Regions from separate parts of the Marinobacterium aestuariivivens genome, predicted to be linked through region 3. Evidence: riboswitches for the same ligand, from Rfam matches in the RefSeq annotation. Region 3 holds a riboswitch; each other region holds the start of a gene.
The links. A riboswitch is a leader RNA that binds a small molecule or an ion and turns the genes downstream of it on or off. The one in region 3 is predicted to bind cyclic di-GMP.

Region 1 (6,008 bases), on a different contig from region 3:
CGGTCTTGAGCCAGGTCAGCAACCCCAGCAGCGCCGAGGTCAGTGTCATGGCGACCAGCCACTGGATCCAGAAGGTCAGGCCGCGCGGATGATGAGAGGGTGACTTTTGCTCAAACATCGTTGATTCCCTTCGACACCGGGTCACTCCGGTGCTGCGTTGCCGATTGAAGATATGCGCAAGGTGCCCGGCCAAACCCGGCCTGAGCGGCAGCTGATCCGATTCAGACACGCTACCGCCCCAGGGTTATACGGACTTTCCCTCACGCCCAGTTAAAATGTCTTGTTTCAAACGTACGTTTTAATACTGTGTCTTTTACGCGACAGCGTTAGCTTTGTATAGTGTGTTAAATCAGAGACACGGGATTTTCGACTATGCATAATGCGCTCAAACGAGCGCTTCAGTAGCTGCACTGGGAATTAGGTAACCTGAAGCTGCCGCTGAGCGCTCAATTTAGAAAAATCAGAAAAAACAGCTAAATAGAGCTCTTTATAATGATTGTCGGAATGACATGACTGGCTGCTTAATAGTCCTGTACTTTCATTCCGAAACATCCAGAGCATTGAAAACTCTGTTTATCCGGCAGCGACGAAGCGACTCCCATGGCTCAGAATTGACCTATTGTTTCGCAACTGCACACAGACTGTATAGAGTATAAAAATGGCGACATCGTGTTTGAAATATTACGTTTGAGTGTCATCTTCCGGATAAACGCCCCATGTTCAAGGGCTTATCGAGTGGCTGGGGATGGGGAGGCGAAGTAGAATCAGGCAGCGTATTTTTTCGAGGGTTGCAGGCTGGAGGCGATCGGCGACAGTGGTCGCATGGGCGTCGGCAGCGGCTGCTGTCAGTGGACCAGGGGGGCGGAACAACAGGTAAAACCGGTACCGTGCGAGAATTCAGATCGTGACGAGGCAGGCCGGGGTATGGGGGAATGTTTAACAGATGGCGGTTCAAGTCGGTGTGCAGAGACAGCAGGGCACCTCAAAAGAACAGCAGCGTGACGCTTGGGCTGCGTTGGCTGGTTCGGTCGAATCCGCGTGGATAGCCCATTGACCGCGCTTCCCGGGCACCGTGCGCCGACGGACCCCTGCCACCCCGAGTGCTCCGAGTGGCAGGTCTTGCTGTGCCCGATACTGCAATGCCAACGTCAGGCGTCGGCTCCGATTTCCTGCAGCGCCCAGAGCAACGGGCTGCGCTCCTCTTCCGGCAGCATGGCGGCCAGCTGGTTGAGGCTTTCCTGCAGCTCGGCAACCGAATTGCGGTGCAGGTTGACGTGGCCGACCTTGCGGCCCGGGCGGACCTCCTTCTCATACCAGTGGACATCGCAGCCCGGTACCGCCAGCCACTGCGTCGACCAGTCGCGGCCGAGCAGGTTCCACATCACGCTGAGGCCGTCGACCTCGGGGTGAACAGCGGCAGGTCGGCGACCGCGCGCAGATGCAGCTGGAACTGGCTCGGGTTGGCGCCGGCCTGAGTCCAGTGGCCGCTGTTGTGCACGCGCGGCGCCAGTTCGTTGACCAGCAGGGTGCCGTCGACGATGAAGCATTCCATCGCCATCACGCCAACGTAATCCAGCTCGACCATGATGCGCGTGAGCCACTCTTCGGCGATCGCCTGCAGCGGTTGCAGGCGCTTCAGTCCGCCGACGCTGGCGTGCAGGATGCCCTGCTGATGCAGGTTCAGGGTCAGCGGATAGAAGACGCACTGGCCGTCGTGGCCGCGGGCGCCGACCAGCGAAACTTCCTCGTCGAACGGAATCATTTTCTCGGCGATGCATTCGCCCAGCCACTCGTCCAGAGCCGGCTCGCCCTGCTTCCAGCGCCACTGGCCGCGGCCGTCGTAACCGCCCTGGCGACGCTTGATGACCAGCCTGTCGCCGACCAGCGCCAGGTGTTCGGTGGTGTGGTCTGGGGTGATATTGCACCAGGGGGCAGTGCCGACCTTGAGGTGGTCGAGCAGGCTCTTCTCGCTCAGGCGGTCGCGGATCACTTCGGTGGCGCGGGCATTGAGAAAGCCGGGATGGGCCGTCAGCAGCCGGCTGCGCGGCGTGTCGGGCCAGAGTTCCTGTTCGACGGTCACCACATCGTCCGGGTTCAGCGCCACCGGCTCTTCCAGCGACGGGTCGCAGGGCAGGACCTCGAGTCCCATCGGTGCGCCGGCCTGTTTCAGCATCCGGCCGAGCTGGCCGTTACCGATGACGGCAATACGTGGCAGCATGCTTCAGCTCCTCGGGTCCGGGTTGTCCAGGACGGCCTGGGACTGGGCACTGCGCCACTGCTGCAGCCGCTCGCGCAGCGCCTCATCGCGGGTAGCCAGGATCTGCGCCGCCATCAGACCGGCATTGAAAGCGCCGGCGCCGCCGATCGCCAGGGTGCCGACGGTCACGCCGCGGGGCATTTGGACGATGGAATAGAGGCTGTCGAGGCCACTCAGTGCCTTGCTCTGAACCGGTACGCCCAGCACCGGTACCAGGGTCTTGCTGCTGATCATGCCGGGCAGGTGGGCGGCGCCGCCGGCGCCGGCGATGATCACCTCGAAGCCGCGCTCGGCCGCTTCCTCGGCGAAACTGAACATCTTGTCCGGGGTGCGATGAGCCGAGACCACCTCGGCGTGGTACGACACACCGAGGGTGTCGAGAATGTCGGCAGCCTCTTTCATGGTGGGCCAGTCGGAACGGGAGCCCATCACTATGGCGACTTTTGCACTCATTACCTTGTCCTGTCAGGAGATTCTAAGGATCGATCGGGCGGGTTGCCGGGAGCCCGGAACCTGAACCCGCCCGATTGCAGAGACGGTTCTGTCGGGAAAACCGACAAGGATAAGACGCCCTCGGGTTCAAGGCAATCTTTGTCGGCATTTGGCCGCACTTCGCAGGCTTTTCAGTACCGAAAGGGTTGAATCTGTCAGGTGACGTCGCTCCAGGCCGAATGCTCCGCATTCACCGCAAGGGCGGGTTTGCTGCCGCTATCCTGGCGCGCGAGCCGGTGACGATGCCGTCGCGGATCCGCGTGGCGCCGTTCGAGTCGACACCCTGGTTGCCCCGATCGATCAGGCTCAGGGTGGCGACGGGAATCAGCGTTTGCATCTGTTCGGCCAGGCGGCGAGAAGGCTGCGGTGTCTGACGATTGCAGACAAGGTGCACAGGCATGGGCAGTGACAGCAGGTCATGGGGGTGCAAGGCATTGCGGTAAAGGTCGGCGAGTTCATCGACGATGCCTGGCAGCCGGCGCAGCAGCTGGCTTTTCTGCTTCGGTCCCAGCAGCCACCAGATGACGCGCCCGAACCAGAACTGGACGAAGACCTGGCAGCGAGCGCCGTGGCGCCGGCGGCGTGCAACGCGATGACATGGCTTGCGAACCGGCTTGCGGCCTCCCAGCTTTCCCAGTCGTGGAGCTGGCGCAGCAGGCTGAAGGCGGCGGGATTCACCAGGGTCAGCGACAGCAGTTGTTGCGGGCGGGCCAGTGCGGCCTGCAATGCCGGAACGCTGCCGTGGGCGTGCCCGATCAGGTGGCAGGGACCGTCGATCCGTGCCAACTGCTGCAGCAGTCGCGGCAGTGCCGACTGGTCGGCAATCTCCACCCGGTATTCCCGGTTCAGTTGCCGGGCCAGTGCCGGCCCCGGACGCCAGCCATGGCCCGATACCAGCAGTACGGGGCAGCGCTCGTCGCTGATCGGGTCCGCTTTGCGTGACAGCATGGTTGTTTCCTCCGTCTGTGTCGCAACCGGTGATGCCGGAATCGCTGCAGCGGGAGGAGCATCGGGCTGGCAGAGCTGAAAGCGGGCGGCCGAAATGTCTGCAAGCGGGGAGAACTCCTTCCCGTTGTCACACCTGTGTGTGGCAACCCGGCTATTCCGAGACGGAACCCGTGGCTTTGCGTGATCGACAACTCGCTGATCGTGCCCTTTCAGTATCCAAGATGCCCTCTAAGCTTAGGTTCCGCAGTTGCGTTATGCCTTGGGAATATTGCCTAAATTATCGATATCCGGATAAGGTACGGACCGATACCGCTATCGCGCCGCGAGGGTCGTCCCCACCCAGGGGCGTTTCAACTGCTGACGCAGTCGCAACAGCAGGGCTGTGCTGGCCAGCAGGATACCGGTACCCAGGCCGAGCCAGATGCCGATGGCACCGAGTCCGGCGCCGTAGCCGAGCAGAAGTGCCAGCGGAAACGCCAGCAGCCAGTGGCTTACCAGGATCAGCTGCATCGGCCTCTGGGTATCCTGCAAGCCGCGCAGATAACCGGTCGTCTGGGTGGCCAGGCTGTCCGCCGGCTGCGCTACGGCCAGCAGCAACAGCAGCGCTGCGGCAATTTCGAACAGCGGCAGCCCGCGTTCGGCCTGCGGCAGCAGCCAGATAATCAGGGATTCCCGCCCGCCGGCCAGCAGCAGCGCCAGCGGCAGACCCCAGAGCAGCGCCAGCCACAGCTGGACCCTCAGCACCCGGTGCATCCGGCCGGAGTCGCCCGCGCCAAGGGCCAGTCCGGCCCTGACCGTGGCCGCCTGCGCCAAACCCAGCGGAACGGCATAGAGCACACCGGCCAGGCGCAGCGTCAGGGTATGGGCCGCAAGCTGGTCGATGCCGAAGCCGGCGATCAGCAGCGTCGCCAGCAGGAAGATGCCGGTTTCGCCCAGACTGGTCATGCCGATCGGCAGCCCCAGACGCAGCAGTTTTTGCAAACGCGCCCGGTGCACCTGCAGCAGTGCCCGGCCGACGGGGCGATACCAGCTGGCCCGGTGGGCCATCAGGCTGAGCCAGACCAGCAGGACGGCGGCGCAGAGTGCGGACGACAGACCGATGCCGGCCAACCCCATTTCCGGCAGGCCCCAGCGTCCGTACATCAGTCCGTAGTTGCCCAGGGCATTGAGCGGTAGGCTGAGCAGCATTCCGCCCAGGATGACCCGGGTCTGTTCCCAGGCAGCGAAACACTGGTGCCAGACGCGGACCAGCAGTAGCAGGGCGCAGGTCAGCGCCATCATCGGCGCATAATCGGAGGCGGCATCGACGATGGCGGGCTCCGCTCCGATCTGCGCCAGCAATCGCGGTGACAGGCTGATCAACAGGGCGCAGGGCAGGGTCAGCAGCAGGGCCAGCTGGAAGCTCTGGCCGATCCAGCCCGCCACTTCCCGCTCCCGGCCAGCGCCCCGGCATTCGGCCAGCAGTGCAGAAAGGGCGCCGATAACGCCGCCGCCAAGATAGAAAACGATCGAATAGAAGTCGCTGACGGCGGCGCCGGCCGCGAGTTCCGCGGTGCCGAGCCAGGCCATCATGAGCACATCGGTAATGGCGATGCCCATCGACAGCAGTGACGCCAGGGTCAGCGGGGCCGCAATGGCCAGGGTTCGCGCCAGCTCGTGGCGCAGCGTTCGTGAATTCGTCATGGTCAGCCTCCCGTTTGCATGCAGTCTGACGGGCTGGCGTCAAGGTGCGGTGCGGCGCGGCGTCAATCCAGCGTCAATCGGGAGAAGTCGGGCCTTCAATGTACGGGCGGGGGCGCTTGCAGGCAATCCGGGAACCCGGCAGCGGTAAAACGCTACCGCAGCCAGCTCAGGCAATGCAGCAGGCCGGTCTGGCGCAGCTCCTGTTCGAGCCGGCCGGCGTCGATCCGGCCCTCGGCCAGCGCCAGGGCGCGGTCGGCGTAGAAATGCGCCCAGCGCAGGTCCCGGCCGCGGGCATAGGCGAGCAGGGCATCGCAGCCCTCGCGCAGTGCCGCCAGATCCTGGTCGGCCAGGGCGAGGTCGATCTGCAGCTGATGCACATGCAGGTGGCAGTGGGGCAGGCATTCCGGTGTCAGCAGCGCCAGCGCCTGGGCCATTCGCTCGTGCCGCGTCGCGGCATCGGTCTGGCCCATGGCCTCTATGGCGCGCAACCAGGGCTGTACGAAGTGGCGGGCGCCGGGTTCGAGGCTGGCGTCGGCGGCCGCGATATGCTGCTCGAAACCGGACCGGTCGCCCTCCTGTTGCGCCATGTAGGCCAGTTGTGCATGGCCGTCGACGATAAAACGGCGGG
Region 2 (6,008 bases), on a different contig from region 3:
GCTTTCGCAGGCAGCTACGCAAGGGGCCAAGGGGCGCGATATTGCACCTTTATTTAAAATCCTACAGGAGTATGGGGATGCCAGCCTGGTACCGGAGCTCGAACAGCTGCCGGAGATGTGGTGGGGGCAGTATGCGGCTGTCACTCTAGCTAGCCTGCCCGGCGGCACAGGCCTTTCCAGTCTGAGGTATCGTCTGGCCCAAGACTCTCCCCGGACAAATCTGGGCGCCCGATTCGCGCTGCAGATGCTGGCACAGTCCGCTGATCAGCCCGAGGCCCAGGCTGCATTGCTGGATACTGTGCGTCAGAACCAGGTTCCCGATGCGCTCTGGCGCGAGATCGCCTGGATGATCGCCGGAACCTATCAGGTTCAACTTAACAATCCAAATGCGGATATGCCGAATAGATACCAAAGCTCAACCCCAACCGCCATTCATTCAGTTAACAAATTTATCTCTTTCGGGCCCGGTGGTGACCAGGTCTTGTTCGGCGTGCGCTACGCAAGGCCGCAGTTGAGTGATGAACAGATGGTGCCGCGTTTGGAGTTAATTGATACGTTGCTGTCGGAAACGGAAAGCCCGGCAGCTCGACAGGCCCTAGAACAGGCCTTCGATACGGTCTGGTCTTCTTATAACGAGGGGGAGCAATGGTAGGAAATTTTAGTAATACATCTGTTGATGCCACAGCTAATTGTAGCGAGGCTAACCGTTATTGCCCAAATGAACTTAGGGAGGGCACTCAAAATGAACCAACATAGAAGCGCGAGTATATTGACGCGATATCTGTTCGGAGTCCTGATTGGCCTCTGCACGGTATCGATGGCCGTCTGGGCGGCGCACCCTTTGGCTACGTTGCCAGGCAGTATGTTCGAGATTGAAGACTCTACTAATCCAGCAGATCCTGGCGCGAATATAGTCACAGATGATGCCGGGAATATTGACTGGGCCGAGATGGATGGTGATCCCACCCCTGGCCGTATCGTCGTCGATGACATGGATATCACCATCGGCAACAAGACCGACGACAGCGCCTTCGGTCAGGGGACTTCTGAAGATACCGAACCGCCTTCTGTTGTCGCAGGGGGCGTTCCCCCGAACAAGAGCGATCTGAAAAAATTCGGGGTTTATGTTGAAGAGGATGGCGACACCTTTGTCAATGTCTTCTGGACCCGAGTGCAAGATCCGAGCGGTACCACGAACATGGACTTCGAGTTCAACCAGTCCAGTTCACCTTCAGCCAACAATGTGACGCCGATACGCACTGCGGGCGATCTACTGCTTCAGTACGACTTGGCAAACGGGGGGACCAATCCTGAACTGTTCTTGTCCGAGTGGATAACTCAGGCCAGTGCCGGCGGCGCTTCGGCAGCGAGTGTTTGTGAAGCGACCAACAAGTTTCCGTGCTGGGGGATCAAGCAAAACTTGTCAGATGCGAACTTGGCTGCAGGTTCTATCAATAACGACCCGATCTCGAATGCCGATGCAGGTGGTCTTGATGAAGGAATGGGATTTGATGAACGTACCTTTGGTGAAGCACAGTTCAACCTGACCGGAATTGTCGGCGCTGAAGAATGTATTACCTTCGGTAGTGTCTATCTGAAAAGCCGCTCGTCCGACTCCTTTACCGCGGCGTTGAAGGACTTTATACCACCTGTAGCGACCAGTATTACAAACTGTGCAGCCGTCAAAGTCGTCAAGAAAGACGATAATGGTAGTTTGTTGAACGGTGCAACCTTTACGTTGTATCAGGATAACGAACCGGTCGGAACCTTTGGTGAAGAAGACTCCGTGGTTCTGGACGGGGGCGGTGATCCTGTGGCCTGTACTACGGGTATACCCTTGGATGGCGAGTGCCAAATCAATGATATTCTCGCCGGCCTCTATTGCCTGGACGAAACAGGGGTACCAGCCAACCATATTCCGGCTGATCCCCAATGTTTCGAGGTCGATCCATCGGTGCCGGTGCTGACCTTAATGTTCACGGACAGGCAACTGGGCTCCATTTTGGTGAAAAAAGCAGATGAGGATGGGGCTGCACTTGACGGCGCTGAGTTCAAGGTTATCGCCGCCAATCCTGCTGATGACGATGTTCCAACGTTGCCGGTAACGCTGACGGAAGCTCCGACAGGTTTCCACTGTGTCGATGGTCTGCCAATCAGAGACGCATTAGGTACTGTAATCAGCTACACGGTGAGTGAAACTATGATACCCCCAGGTTACTTCGGTGCATCGGACGCAGAGACTTCTGCGGAATTCGATACCTGTGCTAACCGCACTGTCGAACCGATTGACGACGCCGATGTCGATCTGATTTTCGTGAACGAGCGCAAGCCCGGGGCGATCAAAATCACCAAAACGACCAAGGATATCAATTCCGAATTGAACCCGGTACCGCACCCGGGTGTGACCTTTAACATCTCTAATGCGGAGGGTGTTGTCGGCTCTGTAGTGACCGATGCCAATGGCGAAGCCTGTTTGGATGAACTGGAGTTCGGCGAAATCTTTAGCGTTGACGAAGTGACGCCAGTGGGCTACGAAGGTGAGTCTGCGAAGAACGTCGAGATTGATAACGATGCGGTTTGTGGAAGTGGGAATGAGGAGACAGTAAGCTTCCACAATACTCCGCTCGGAAAATTCACCATCAGCTATGAATCCTTGCCGATGGATGGCCATGGTGCAACCAAAGCGACTGTGACCTGTACTGGCGAGGGTGTCGGTACTGTTATCGCTGAAGTCGATCTGTTCGATGGTGACAGCCAGGCTTCCAGCGAGCTCAACTTCGAGACGCAGGCGACCTATACCTGCACCATTGTAGTTGACCCGTAAGCGCATTCTTACCGGTCGTCTGTAATGAAAAGGGCGGGATCATGATCCCGCCCTTTCCTATCTGTATATCAGTTACTTCTCAGTTGGCCGAGACGAGGAGGCCCTCACTGGTTGTCATATTTCCCGCCGCATCATAGACTCTGATCGCAAGTTCATAGAGCCCCCCGCTTGGGGACATCCCACCAGCAGTAATGAAAGGGTGATGTAAAGCCGAAGCTGGGAACCGGATCGGTGGCAGTGCACTGAATCCGGCCATCCACAAGGTACTCGACCTTTGTCACAGCGGCGTTGTCCCAGACATGGCCCTTTATCTGATAGTAGGAGCCTTTGGCTATGCTGCCGCCTTCCGGTTCCATTACCCGTCCTGTTGGCGCAATGATATCCTCGGTCATTGGCAAAGCGCGCCCAACCAGCGACGAGACGATATCGATATCGGACTGGCCGACATAACCATCGCCATCCACGTCATACCGACGCCATTCCCGGGAGTTGGTCCAGAGATAGCCGGGATCGCTGGGGTTCGGGCTGATCTGACTCTGGGGGATGCCGTTGCCTTCACCGATATACCAGCCGATCTCTTCGACATCGAGATTGTTTACAACTCCGTCGTCGTTGAAGTCAACCGGAGAGCTGTCGATTTCGTCGTCGGCAGCACTGTTGTCGACCCTTGCTTTGAGGTAGTTGCTGCCCCACAGGATGTAGGGCTGGTAAACGCCATCAACATAGCCGACCGAATACAGCAGCGTAGCCATGGAGTGTTCCAGGCTGTCATTCCAGCCATCGCTGTCGGCATCGGCATTCATGCAGCGATTGTAGAAATTGATTGCCCAGTCGTTATCGCTACGACCGTCAAGTACGATATTGGTCGCAGTGGTACTGCCAACGTTTGTTACCTTAACTGTATAGAGCGCGTCGCCGGAGTTGTATCTCGGAAACATGCATAGCTGCGCCATGCCGGCATTTGAGGCGGCAATGATCTCTTTTCCTTTCTGGCTCGGGTCTGCGCTATACATGTCCTGATCGGGCACCACGCTTGAAAGTGCGAGTTCAGATCCGTCCCATGACAGATTAACGGTGACGGCAGCCGCATGATTCACACAGCCGGGATATTGCGGTGTAAAAGTAAAGCTTTCACCTGGCTTTAATCCGCCGATCGCTTTCCAGGCCAGTTCGTCGTCCTCGCCCAGGCAGTTGTCCTCCCGGGGGCCGTAGCGGAAGTAGTAGTCTTCGACCGTCAGTGCGAGCGGCGAATAGGTCGATGTTGCCGTACTGTCTTTACCGGAACCCCCGCCCTTGGTGGTGGGTTTGCCCGCGAGTGCCGGGTTGCCGAGCATCAGTGTGGCGGCCGCTATGGCCAAGGCCGTGCCGAGCGGGCGCTGACGGTCGCGCTTGACATTGACGAAACGGCTTTTCAGGTTCGCATCGTTGCAGCCTGAAGTGGTGTTGAAGCAGTGACGGGAAGCATCGGGTCTGGTAGCCCTTGGCTGCGCGAGCAGAAGCCTGGATAGGCGCATTGGGTCTCTCCTGAAATTAAAATTCAGCAAAGATCCTCTAGCGGCCTGTCCGTGATGAGGGTAACTCTCCTTCGGCGGTCCGGCGATCCTCGGATACGCCCGTGAGCGTGCTCGAGGACCCGTAACTTTGCGCCACCCAGTTGCTCGGGCTTTGCCTTTGTCGGGAGAGGATCTTGTCTGTTAACAATCTGTGTAGCGGACCGTAATCCGCGTATTGCATCCAGATGCTTTAGCGACGGCTGTCACCAATTTCCCTGTTCGGCTCCGTATTCGGAGGTCCGCTGGTCACTGTTTCATAATTGGACCAGTTTCTGTTCAACACAAACGCTATGTCCTGTTGACTGTAAACGAACTATAACATGTCAATCTGGATGTCATTTATACAGAAGTGGAATATGGCAAGAGGCTTCTGTTACTTATGTGAACAGAGCGCTAACAAGTTGTTGCCAAAAGGAGACGGCTATAGTTTATTACAAATATATCGTTAACTTTACGATACAGTTCTTGAACAGAAGCCAGTCCGTTTTCTGTTGATGATCTGGACGCGGGAGCCGGATTATCGACTGTGCAAGGAATATGGACAGTATCCTGGCAATGTCAAGCCGATACATTCAGATAACTGTATCAAATTAGTGACAGTTTACCCCCCTAGTGTTTCCTTTATGTAAATCATCTATTTAGTGTCACTTCAGAATCAGCCTGTATCAATAGGTTAACAGTTTCTTCCCGGCTTCCTTTTTTTCAAATAAATTCCTTATGGGTCAGTCGCTTATGGAGTTGGTCCAGGCGTTGCTTGCATGCCTGTCAACCTCAGGCGTTCTGTCGAGATCCAGCATTCAGTCCCCGACAGGGACCTCCGACAGTTTGTATTGCTGGAGACATCGAGCAGGTCCTGAGACAAACGGTTGAGGTGACTACGGGCTGGACAACGAGGGGAATCGCGATGACAGGCAGGAGAGTGCACTACAGGAGCCAGGTACCCAGGCCTTTTTTTGATGGCACATACATAGATTTTTCAGGTGAATTCGGGAGGGGAATACGATGCATTTGCACAACAATCGGCAAGCACTGAGAGCGTACCTGTGCGGTGCTTTCCTGAGCCTTGGGTTATTCGCGCTGCCTGCGTGGGCGACCCACCCTCTGGTCAGCCTTGATGGTAGCGATTTCGAGATCGAGGATCCGGGCATGCCCGGTGACGAAGAGCCCGGCGCGAATATCAGACTGGATGACCTGGACATGATCGACTGGGCTGATGCCAGCGGAGCGCTTACCAGTGGTGTGGACTGGAAGCCTGACGAGAATATCATTATCGGGAATAAAAATGACGATACCGCTTTTGGATAGGGTACCGATGAAGACGACCCGATACCGACCGTCGTTGCGGGGGCGTTCCGCCCAACAAAAGCGATCTGAAGAAGTTCGGTATCTTTACCGAAGAAGGCCTTACGGACACCTTTATCCATATGTTCTGGACACGGGTACAGGACCCTTCGGGCACCACGAATATGGATTTCGAATTCAACCAGTCGGATGTGCTTTCGGCTAACGGCGTAACACCGGTACGCACGGCGAAGGACATGCTGATCCAGTACGACCTGGCAAACGGGGAACCCGACCGGAACTGTTCATCTCTTTTTGGGAAACCGAGGAAAGCTCCGGTGGTGTTCCAG
Region 3 (6,008 bases):
CTAGGTCCAGCACATTCATGTCCCGCAGCTCGGCGACATCGTATTCGACTAGGCTGGCGAAATTGTCGCTGGCGGAGATAAGCCTGCCGTTTATCGTCAGTGCGAAAGCGCCGAACAGGAACGACAGCGAATTGATGAGGCCATCGGGGCCGTTGCGCTCCAGGACGCACCCGAGAAAACTTTCATTCTGATGGGGAGAATCGGGGTACTGACTATCCATACTGAGATCCCCATCGGGCTTCCGTTTTTGTCAGTGTAGACAATATCCATTAGGGTGGATGTGAACAAGTACCCAGCGATGGGAGGAATCCTGCATCTTCAGTCCACCACGATGATGAGCTTCCGGCGCCTGCTGGAACACCATGGCTGGTCGCGGAAAAGAAGCGTAAACACGAGATCCGGGAGTGACGGCATAAGCAAGGGCATGCTGAAAATTATGGCCGATACGCCGTCGATTGTTGAGGAGGCATGACTGGATTAACTGGAGTATCCCAGCTATTGTCTCCATTAAGAGACAGGTTGGGTGAGAGCGCCAGATCGAGCGCACAACGGCGATCTTCGAGCTATGATCGCCAGGCTGCTTAAAGACAGCCCGGTTTGTTGCTGTCGTGGATGATTTCACCTACTTGAGTTCGTGATGCGGGCCAAGATCGAGTGGCATCACAAATAAAGGAGCAGAGACAGTAGAGAATGGCTATATCACGGATGACTTGTCGCCAGTGCAAGACTCAGTACTGGAAAGATGGCCCACACGCGGATCTTCGAGAGATCAGCTTTGTGCTTGGCCTCGGGAAAATCTTTGTCTGCACCGACTGCCAGGCGTACTGGAACTGCAACGAATCCGGTGGGTGGGAGCTTCTTGTTGACGGACTTCATGTTCCCGGTGACATAGTGAAATTCGATTAAACTTTTACACCGCTCCAATTTCAATTCCCGTCATTCTCTCTGAGGGTGTGGACATATTGCCGTTATACGGATAGCCGCCTGAGCAGTAGCCGCGCTGCCGATTGCGGTGGCTGCATTCGGGTGATCGCCTCGGGTGCTCGTCCTGTCGCCAACAGGGGACGTTAATCGCAGGAATCATCTTGGACAAGACGCAGATGCCGCTTACCACTTGGTTTAAGGCTATCTGGCACGTAACAGCCGCGAAGAATGGACTGTCTGCGAAAACACTTGAGGGAACGCTTGGGGTCAGATACCGGATGGCGTGGACCATGCTCCAACGGTTCTGAGTGGTGATGGTACGCTCCGAACGCGAACGGCTCTCCGGCATGGTCGAAGTCGATCAAGACTCTTGTCGGCGGCGTGGGGCGTGGCGGCCAGCGCGGTCGCGGTAGTTCCAAGTCAGTGGTGGTTATCGCCGTCGACGTGCTCGGCCCCATGGATTTCGGCCGCCTTAGGATGCGTAGCGTTCACGATGCCTCGGGCGATCTTCTCGCGCCATTCGTGTGTGCCGTTGTGGCTCCCGGTTCCTTGGATACAACGACCTGCCGAAACACGGGAGGATATGCTGTACTCGTCCGGTGATCCGGCCCACGTTACCATGCCGGTATCCATAGGGTAGCCAGCTGTCTGAAGCGCTGGATCCTCGGCACTCACCAAGGCTCGGTCACATCCGATCACCTACAGGCATACCTGGAGGAGTTCAACTTCCGGTTCAACCGCCGTATCTTGGCCAGCCGCGGCCTCGAATTCCGCCGGTTGCTCGAACAAACCGTTGTCACTGGACCTGTGACGGAAGCGCAATTGATCCTTGGCTACGACTGGTGACCACAAGATGCAGGGGATGAAGGAGCAAACCGCCACCCCATTTTACCTATTTACAAGGTAACCATTCAGCTGATTTGATTTTAAAAAGTTTTCGGCATTATCTCCCGGCACCTCCATGAAGGCCGGCAAACGCCCCTTCGAACAGCGACGTTAATGCCTCACCGCCTTGGAGGTGACATAGCACGGGCGACCATCAACGGCTACTGGGTATCACCATGCGTGGCGACCGATACGTCCGATCATGGTGCATGGCGCTCGAGCTGTGGTCAGCCACGCGGAAAGGAAAACGGATTCCCTGAGCCATTGGTTCAACCGTCTGGCGGCGACGCGCAGCTTCAACAAAACGACCGTAGCACTGGCGAGCAAGGTGGTCAGGATCGCCTCAGTCATATTGGAGCTAGGCGCGAATTCAACTCCGAAGTGCGACACCCGCCTATGCGGCCTGAAGGTATTCTTGGAATACCACTTCAGGCTGCCTGAACCCGAGGCATTTGCGAGGCCTCAGGTTTAACTGTTTCTCCGCCTGCCGGACATCTTCGTCAGTGATCGTCCGCAGATCCGTACCCTTCGGGATGTACTGGCGCAGCAGGCCGTTAAAGTTCTCGTTCAGCCCTCGCTCCCATGACGAGTACGGATGGGCAAAGTAGACCCCCGTGTTCAGCGCCTCGGCGATGGCCTTGTGCTCAACGAACTCGGAGCCGTTATCCGCCGTGATCGTATGCACGTGTGCCGCATAGGGCTTGAGCATATCGATAATGGCATCCCGCACATCGGTGGCCCGTTTGGCTTCCACCTTGCGCACCAGATACATCCGGCTCTTGCGCTCTGCCAGGGTGACCAGGGCACCGCTCCCGTGCTTGCCCAAGACCGTATCGACTTCCCAGTCACCGAAGCGCTCCCGCGTGTCCACAATTGCCGGTCGCTCATCGATAGATCGAGGCTCCGGAATGACCGAGCGCTTGCTGTTGCTACCTCTGCGATACCGTTTATGGCCTTGGCGCAACGCCTTGTAAAGCTTGCCGCCACGTGCCTTGTCCGCCGTCACATGGCGGTAGATCCACTCGTGACTCACCGACATGCCGATACGTTTGCCGACGCCACTGATCTGTTCCGGGCTCCACCGCCAGGACAGCGTCAGTTCCACGTACATGACGGTCTGCTCTGGCACCCTGTACTTGCTTGCTCCGACCCGACGTGCGCAGGCTCTGGCATGCGCCTCCTCGGGCTGATACACCCCGTTATGACTGTTACGCTTCATCTCCCGGTAGACCGTGGAGCGATGGACGTCTACTACTGTGGCGATCGCTGCTGGCGAACATCCCTGCGCAAGGAGAGCCGATATCTGGTATCGTTTCCCCTCGGTCAACTGCTGATAGCTCATGGTGATACTGCTGCTTTCTTTGGCGAGATGAAGCGTACCACCTTCGGCAGTTGACCACCTCTCGCCGCTCAACCATGAGTGTCGCACTTATTATCTGAATTCCCGGGTGAACATTACCAATCGCGGGCGACGGCATAACCACACGGCTTGGCAACACAATAACGTCAGAAACAGGGGTTGTGTGTTAACCCACCCTGGGTTGCGAAAACAAAAGACTCTCGATGACAACACAGATCAGACCGGAATACTGAAAACTTGCTTCACCCAAATTTCTTCGAGAAAGATATTAACCTGGAGGGTTAATACATGAAGCAGGGATGCTTCATCATTGGCCGCAGGCCAATGCGAATCCCATAAAACCAGCGCGTCCGCGCACTTGCGCCTGTTTTTGTGGGGTGACAGGCAAAAAGGTAGAACCTATTTGCCTGCCAGGTTAATAACTTGATGAGGACGGTATGCGCGACTACTCCTCAAGGCCAAAAGCAGAAGCGTTGCTTCGAGAACAGGTCGGATATATGGCAGCAACCTGTCCCTGAAATCGAGATCTGACGACTTGCAAACGGGGAGGAGGCCATGTATGGATCGGGCAACTACCCCCTGCAACGAACTCAGGTAGTAGCGGCACGCTGCCTGATGCCACTTGGATGGAAACGGAAAAACCGGCATTTCAAGCAACTGTATTTATATTGCGACAGTGCTCTGTTATGCCAAATTCATCTAAGGACTTGTTAATTGGGTGCTATAGTGATTGTAAGCGCCGGGCAAGCGTGCCCGGTTTCAGAAGCGCAATCTCACAAAGATCCTCTCTCGACAAAGGCAAAACCCGAGTAATCGGGTGACGCAAAGCCACGGATCCGAATCGGTAAAATCGGATGGCCGGGTTACCGAAAGAGAGTGAACCTTCACGAGCCTGAGGCCCGAGGATCTTTCAAACAACTGTTTGGAGGTGTTGTGGACACAGGCTTGTTCTTTGAGTATCAATCGATACCGATAAGTCTCATTCAGTAGCTATCCTTGAATGCTGGAGATGATTGATTCAGCAAGTGGCAGCTATCTACGACCTTAATGTCGGGTGCGGTTAAACATCAGTCCGAAAGGGTGCAGGATTGTCCGTTGTCTTGCGGGCAAAGGGCAAACTGTTGTTCGTGAATTTGATTGCGTCTTAAGGGAGGTTTTTGCCATTAACGTCGTCCTTAATGGATGATGATTTGCCGATTATCTGTGCAGTAAGTCCGTCTTTGTGAAGTATTCGGGCTAAAAAGTGGCGTCTGGTTTTTAAAAAAATCGGATACCAAATCCTGAGTAGAAATGAGGAACTCTACCATGAAACTGAACAAATTTGCTTTTCTCCGTCGAGGCGTTGTATCGGCATTGGCCGTTGCGCTTGGCTTGACGTTCATTCCCAGTGCCTTTGCCGGCACGACCGCCACCCAGACCGTGACCTACGAGGTTCAGGCGATCAACGAGATTGGGGTCAGTGGCAATCCCGGCGCCCTGATCGTCAACGCCGCCACGGCGGGTTCCGCACCCGACGCGGTCACCGACACGTCCACCACCTGGGCGGTGACCACCAACGAGAGCACGAAGAAAATCACCGCCGCCATCAACACTGCTATGCCCAGCGGCCTGACGCTGACGGTAAACCTGGGTGCACCCACGGGGGCCACCTCCGCAGGAGCCGTGACCCTGGGCACCTCAGCCGCCGACGTGGTGACCAGCATCAGCACACTCAACGAGTCGAGCCTCGGGGTCACCTACCAGCTCTCTGCTACCTCGGCGGCGGGCGTCGTGGCCTCCGCCAACAAGACGGTCACCTTTACCATTGCCGACAGTATTTAAACGGTGACCAGCGGGCGGCTGTTCAAGCTGCCCGCCATTCCGCCCCGGGGCCTTCCGGGGCTAAACCCCAACTTCTTAGCCAGAACCCCAGGGTCCGGCCTTTCAGGAGCAGGATATGCGTTTAATCGGAGCGCTGCTGCTCATCACCTGTTCACTCTCACCGGCACAGGCGGCTGATGTCAGCGTGGTCGGCAATTGGTCCGAATTGATCGACAGCAACGATCTGACCGCAGGTGCAGGCAGCGACCTGCGCTCGCCAATCGAGAGCGGTTCCGCCCTGGCGACTGTTGACATCAGTGCCACCGGTGGCAGCAGCTGGGCTGTGAAGGTCTCGAAGAGCGATATCAATTGGCCGACGGGGGTCAGCATCGCCGTGCGGCGGACCTCGGACGGTACCGGGGCCGGTACCATCTCGGGCGGCACCGGCTACCTCATAGTGACCGGGACCGAGCAGACGCTCTTCAGTGGTTCCGGGGATCGCAGCGGCATTCAACTACAGCTCAAGACCGAGAACCTGTCGATTGGCGATGCGCCTGACACCTACGGTGCCACCTTAACCTATCGCGTCGAGTGATCGAGTCCTAAGGAGGACAGTGCCATGTACAAGTGTTTCATTAGCCTGGTCATGCTGGGCCTGTGCATGATGCCGGTACGCCTTTATGCCGGTATCACGATCGAAGGGACCCTAACCCATGAAAGGGTCGTTCAACCCGGCGACAGCTTCCGGGGAACGATCGCCATTCGCAATACCGGCGAGCGCGCGGCGGAAGTCAAGGTCTATCGGACCGATTACAGCTTTGCGGCCGACGGGCGCAACGATTATGGCCCTCCTGGCCGTCTTGTTCGCTCGAATGCTGACTGGCTGCACCTTGGCCGGGAGCACATTACCATTGCGTCCCGTAGCGTGGTGAATCTGAACTATGAAATGAGGGTGGCCGACGATGAAGCGCTGAACGGCACCTACTGGAGCATGGTGATGGTGGAGCCTGTCTCGGCGAGAGAGTCGACGCTCGCCCCC

Region 1: it holds a riboswitch for cyclic di-GMP, as region 3 does, so the genes downstream of both, ACFQDL_RS10960 (alpha/beta fold hydrolase) here and ACFQDL_RS31680 (hypothetical protein) in region 3, are expected to answer to the same signal.
Region 2: it holds a riboswitch for cyclic di-GMP, as region 3 does, so the genes downstream of both, ACFQDL_RS03195 (dockerin type I domain-containing protein) here and ACFQDL_RS31680 (hypothetical protein) in region 3, are expected to answer to the same signal.

The regions. Positions count from the first base shown of each region.
Region 1 covers NZ_JBHSWE010000001.1:2,100,719-2,106,726, reverse strand. The annotation lists gene ACFQDL_RS10985 (nucleoside-diphosphate sugar epimerase/dehydratase) at 1-118, opposite strand, end outside; gene ACFQDL_RS10980 (hypothetical protein) at 1,149-1,382, opposite strand; gene ACFQDL_RS10975 (ATP-grasp domain-containing protein) at 1,382-2,218, opposite strand; gene purE (5-(carboxyamino)imidazole ribonucleotide mutase) at 2,222-2,710, opposite strand; gene ACFQDL_RS10965 (hypothetical protein) at 2,940-3,086, opposite strand; gene ACFQDL_RS10960 (alpha/beta fold hydrolase) at 3,074-3,697, opposite strand; cyclic di-GMP riboswitch class I at 3,836-3,913, opposite strand; gene ACFQDL_RS10955 (MATE family efflux transporter) at 4,010-5,380, opposite strand; gene ACFQDL_RS10950 (AAA family ATPase) at 5,533-6,008, opposite strand, start outside.
Region 2 covers NZ_JBHSWE010000001.1:618,706-624,713, reverse strand. The annotation lists gene ACFQDL_RS03205 (hypothetical protein) at 1-652, shown strand, start outside; gene ACFQDL_RS03200 (MSCRAMM family protein) at 863-2,824, shown strand; gene ACFQDL_RS03195 (dockerin type I domain-containing protein) at 2,977-4,338, opposite strand; cyclic di-GMP riboswitch class I at 4,409-4,504, opposite strand; gene ACFQDL_RS03190 (hypothetical protein) at 5,380-5,682, shown strand.
Region 3 covers NZ_JBHSWE010000002.1:189,481-195,488, forward strand. The annotation lists gene ACFQDL_RS31665 (HD domain-containing phosphohydrolase) at 1-220, opposite strand, end outside; partial or broken gene ACFQDL_RS32895 (transposase) at 1,555-1,770, shown strand; gene ACFQDL_RS31675 (IS30 family transposase) at 2,204-3,151, opposite strand; cyclic di-GMP riboswitch class I at 3,957-4,040, shown strand; gene ACFQDL_RS31680 (hypothetical protein) at 4,475-4,990, shown strand; gene ACFQDL_RS31685 (hypothetical protein) at 5,106-5,564, shown strand; gene ACFQDL_RS31690 (hypothetical protein) at 5,589-6,008, shown strand, end outside.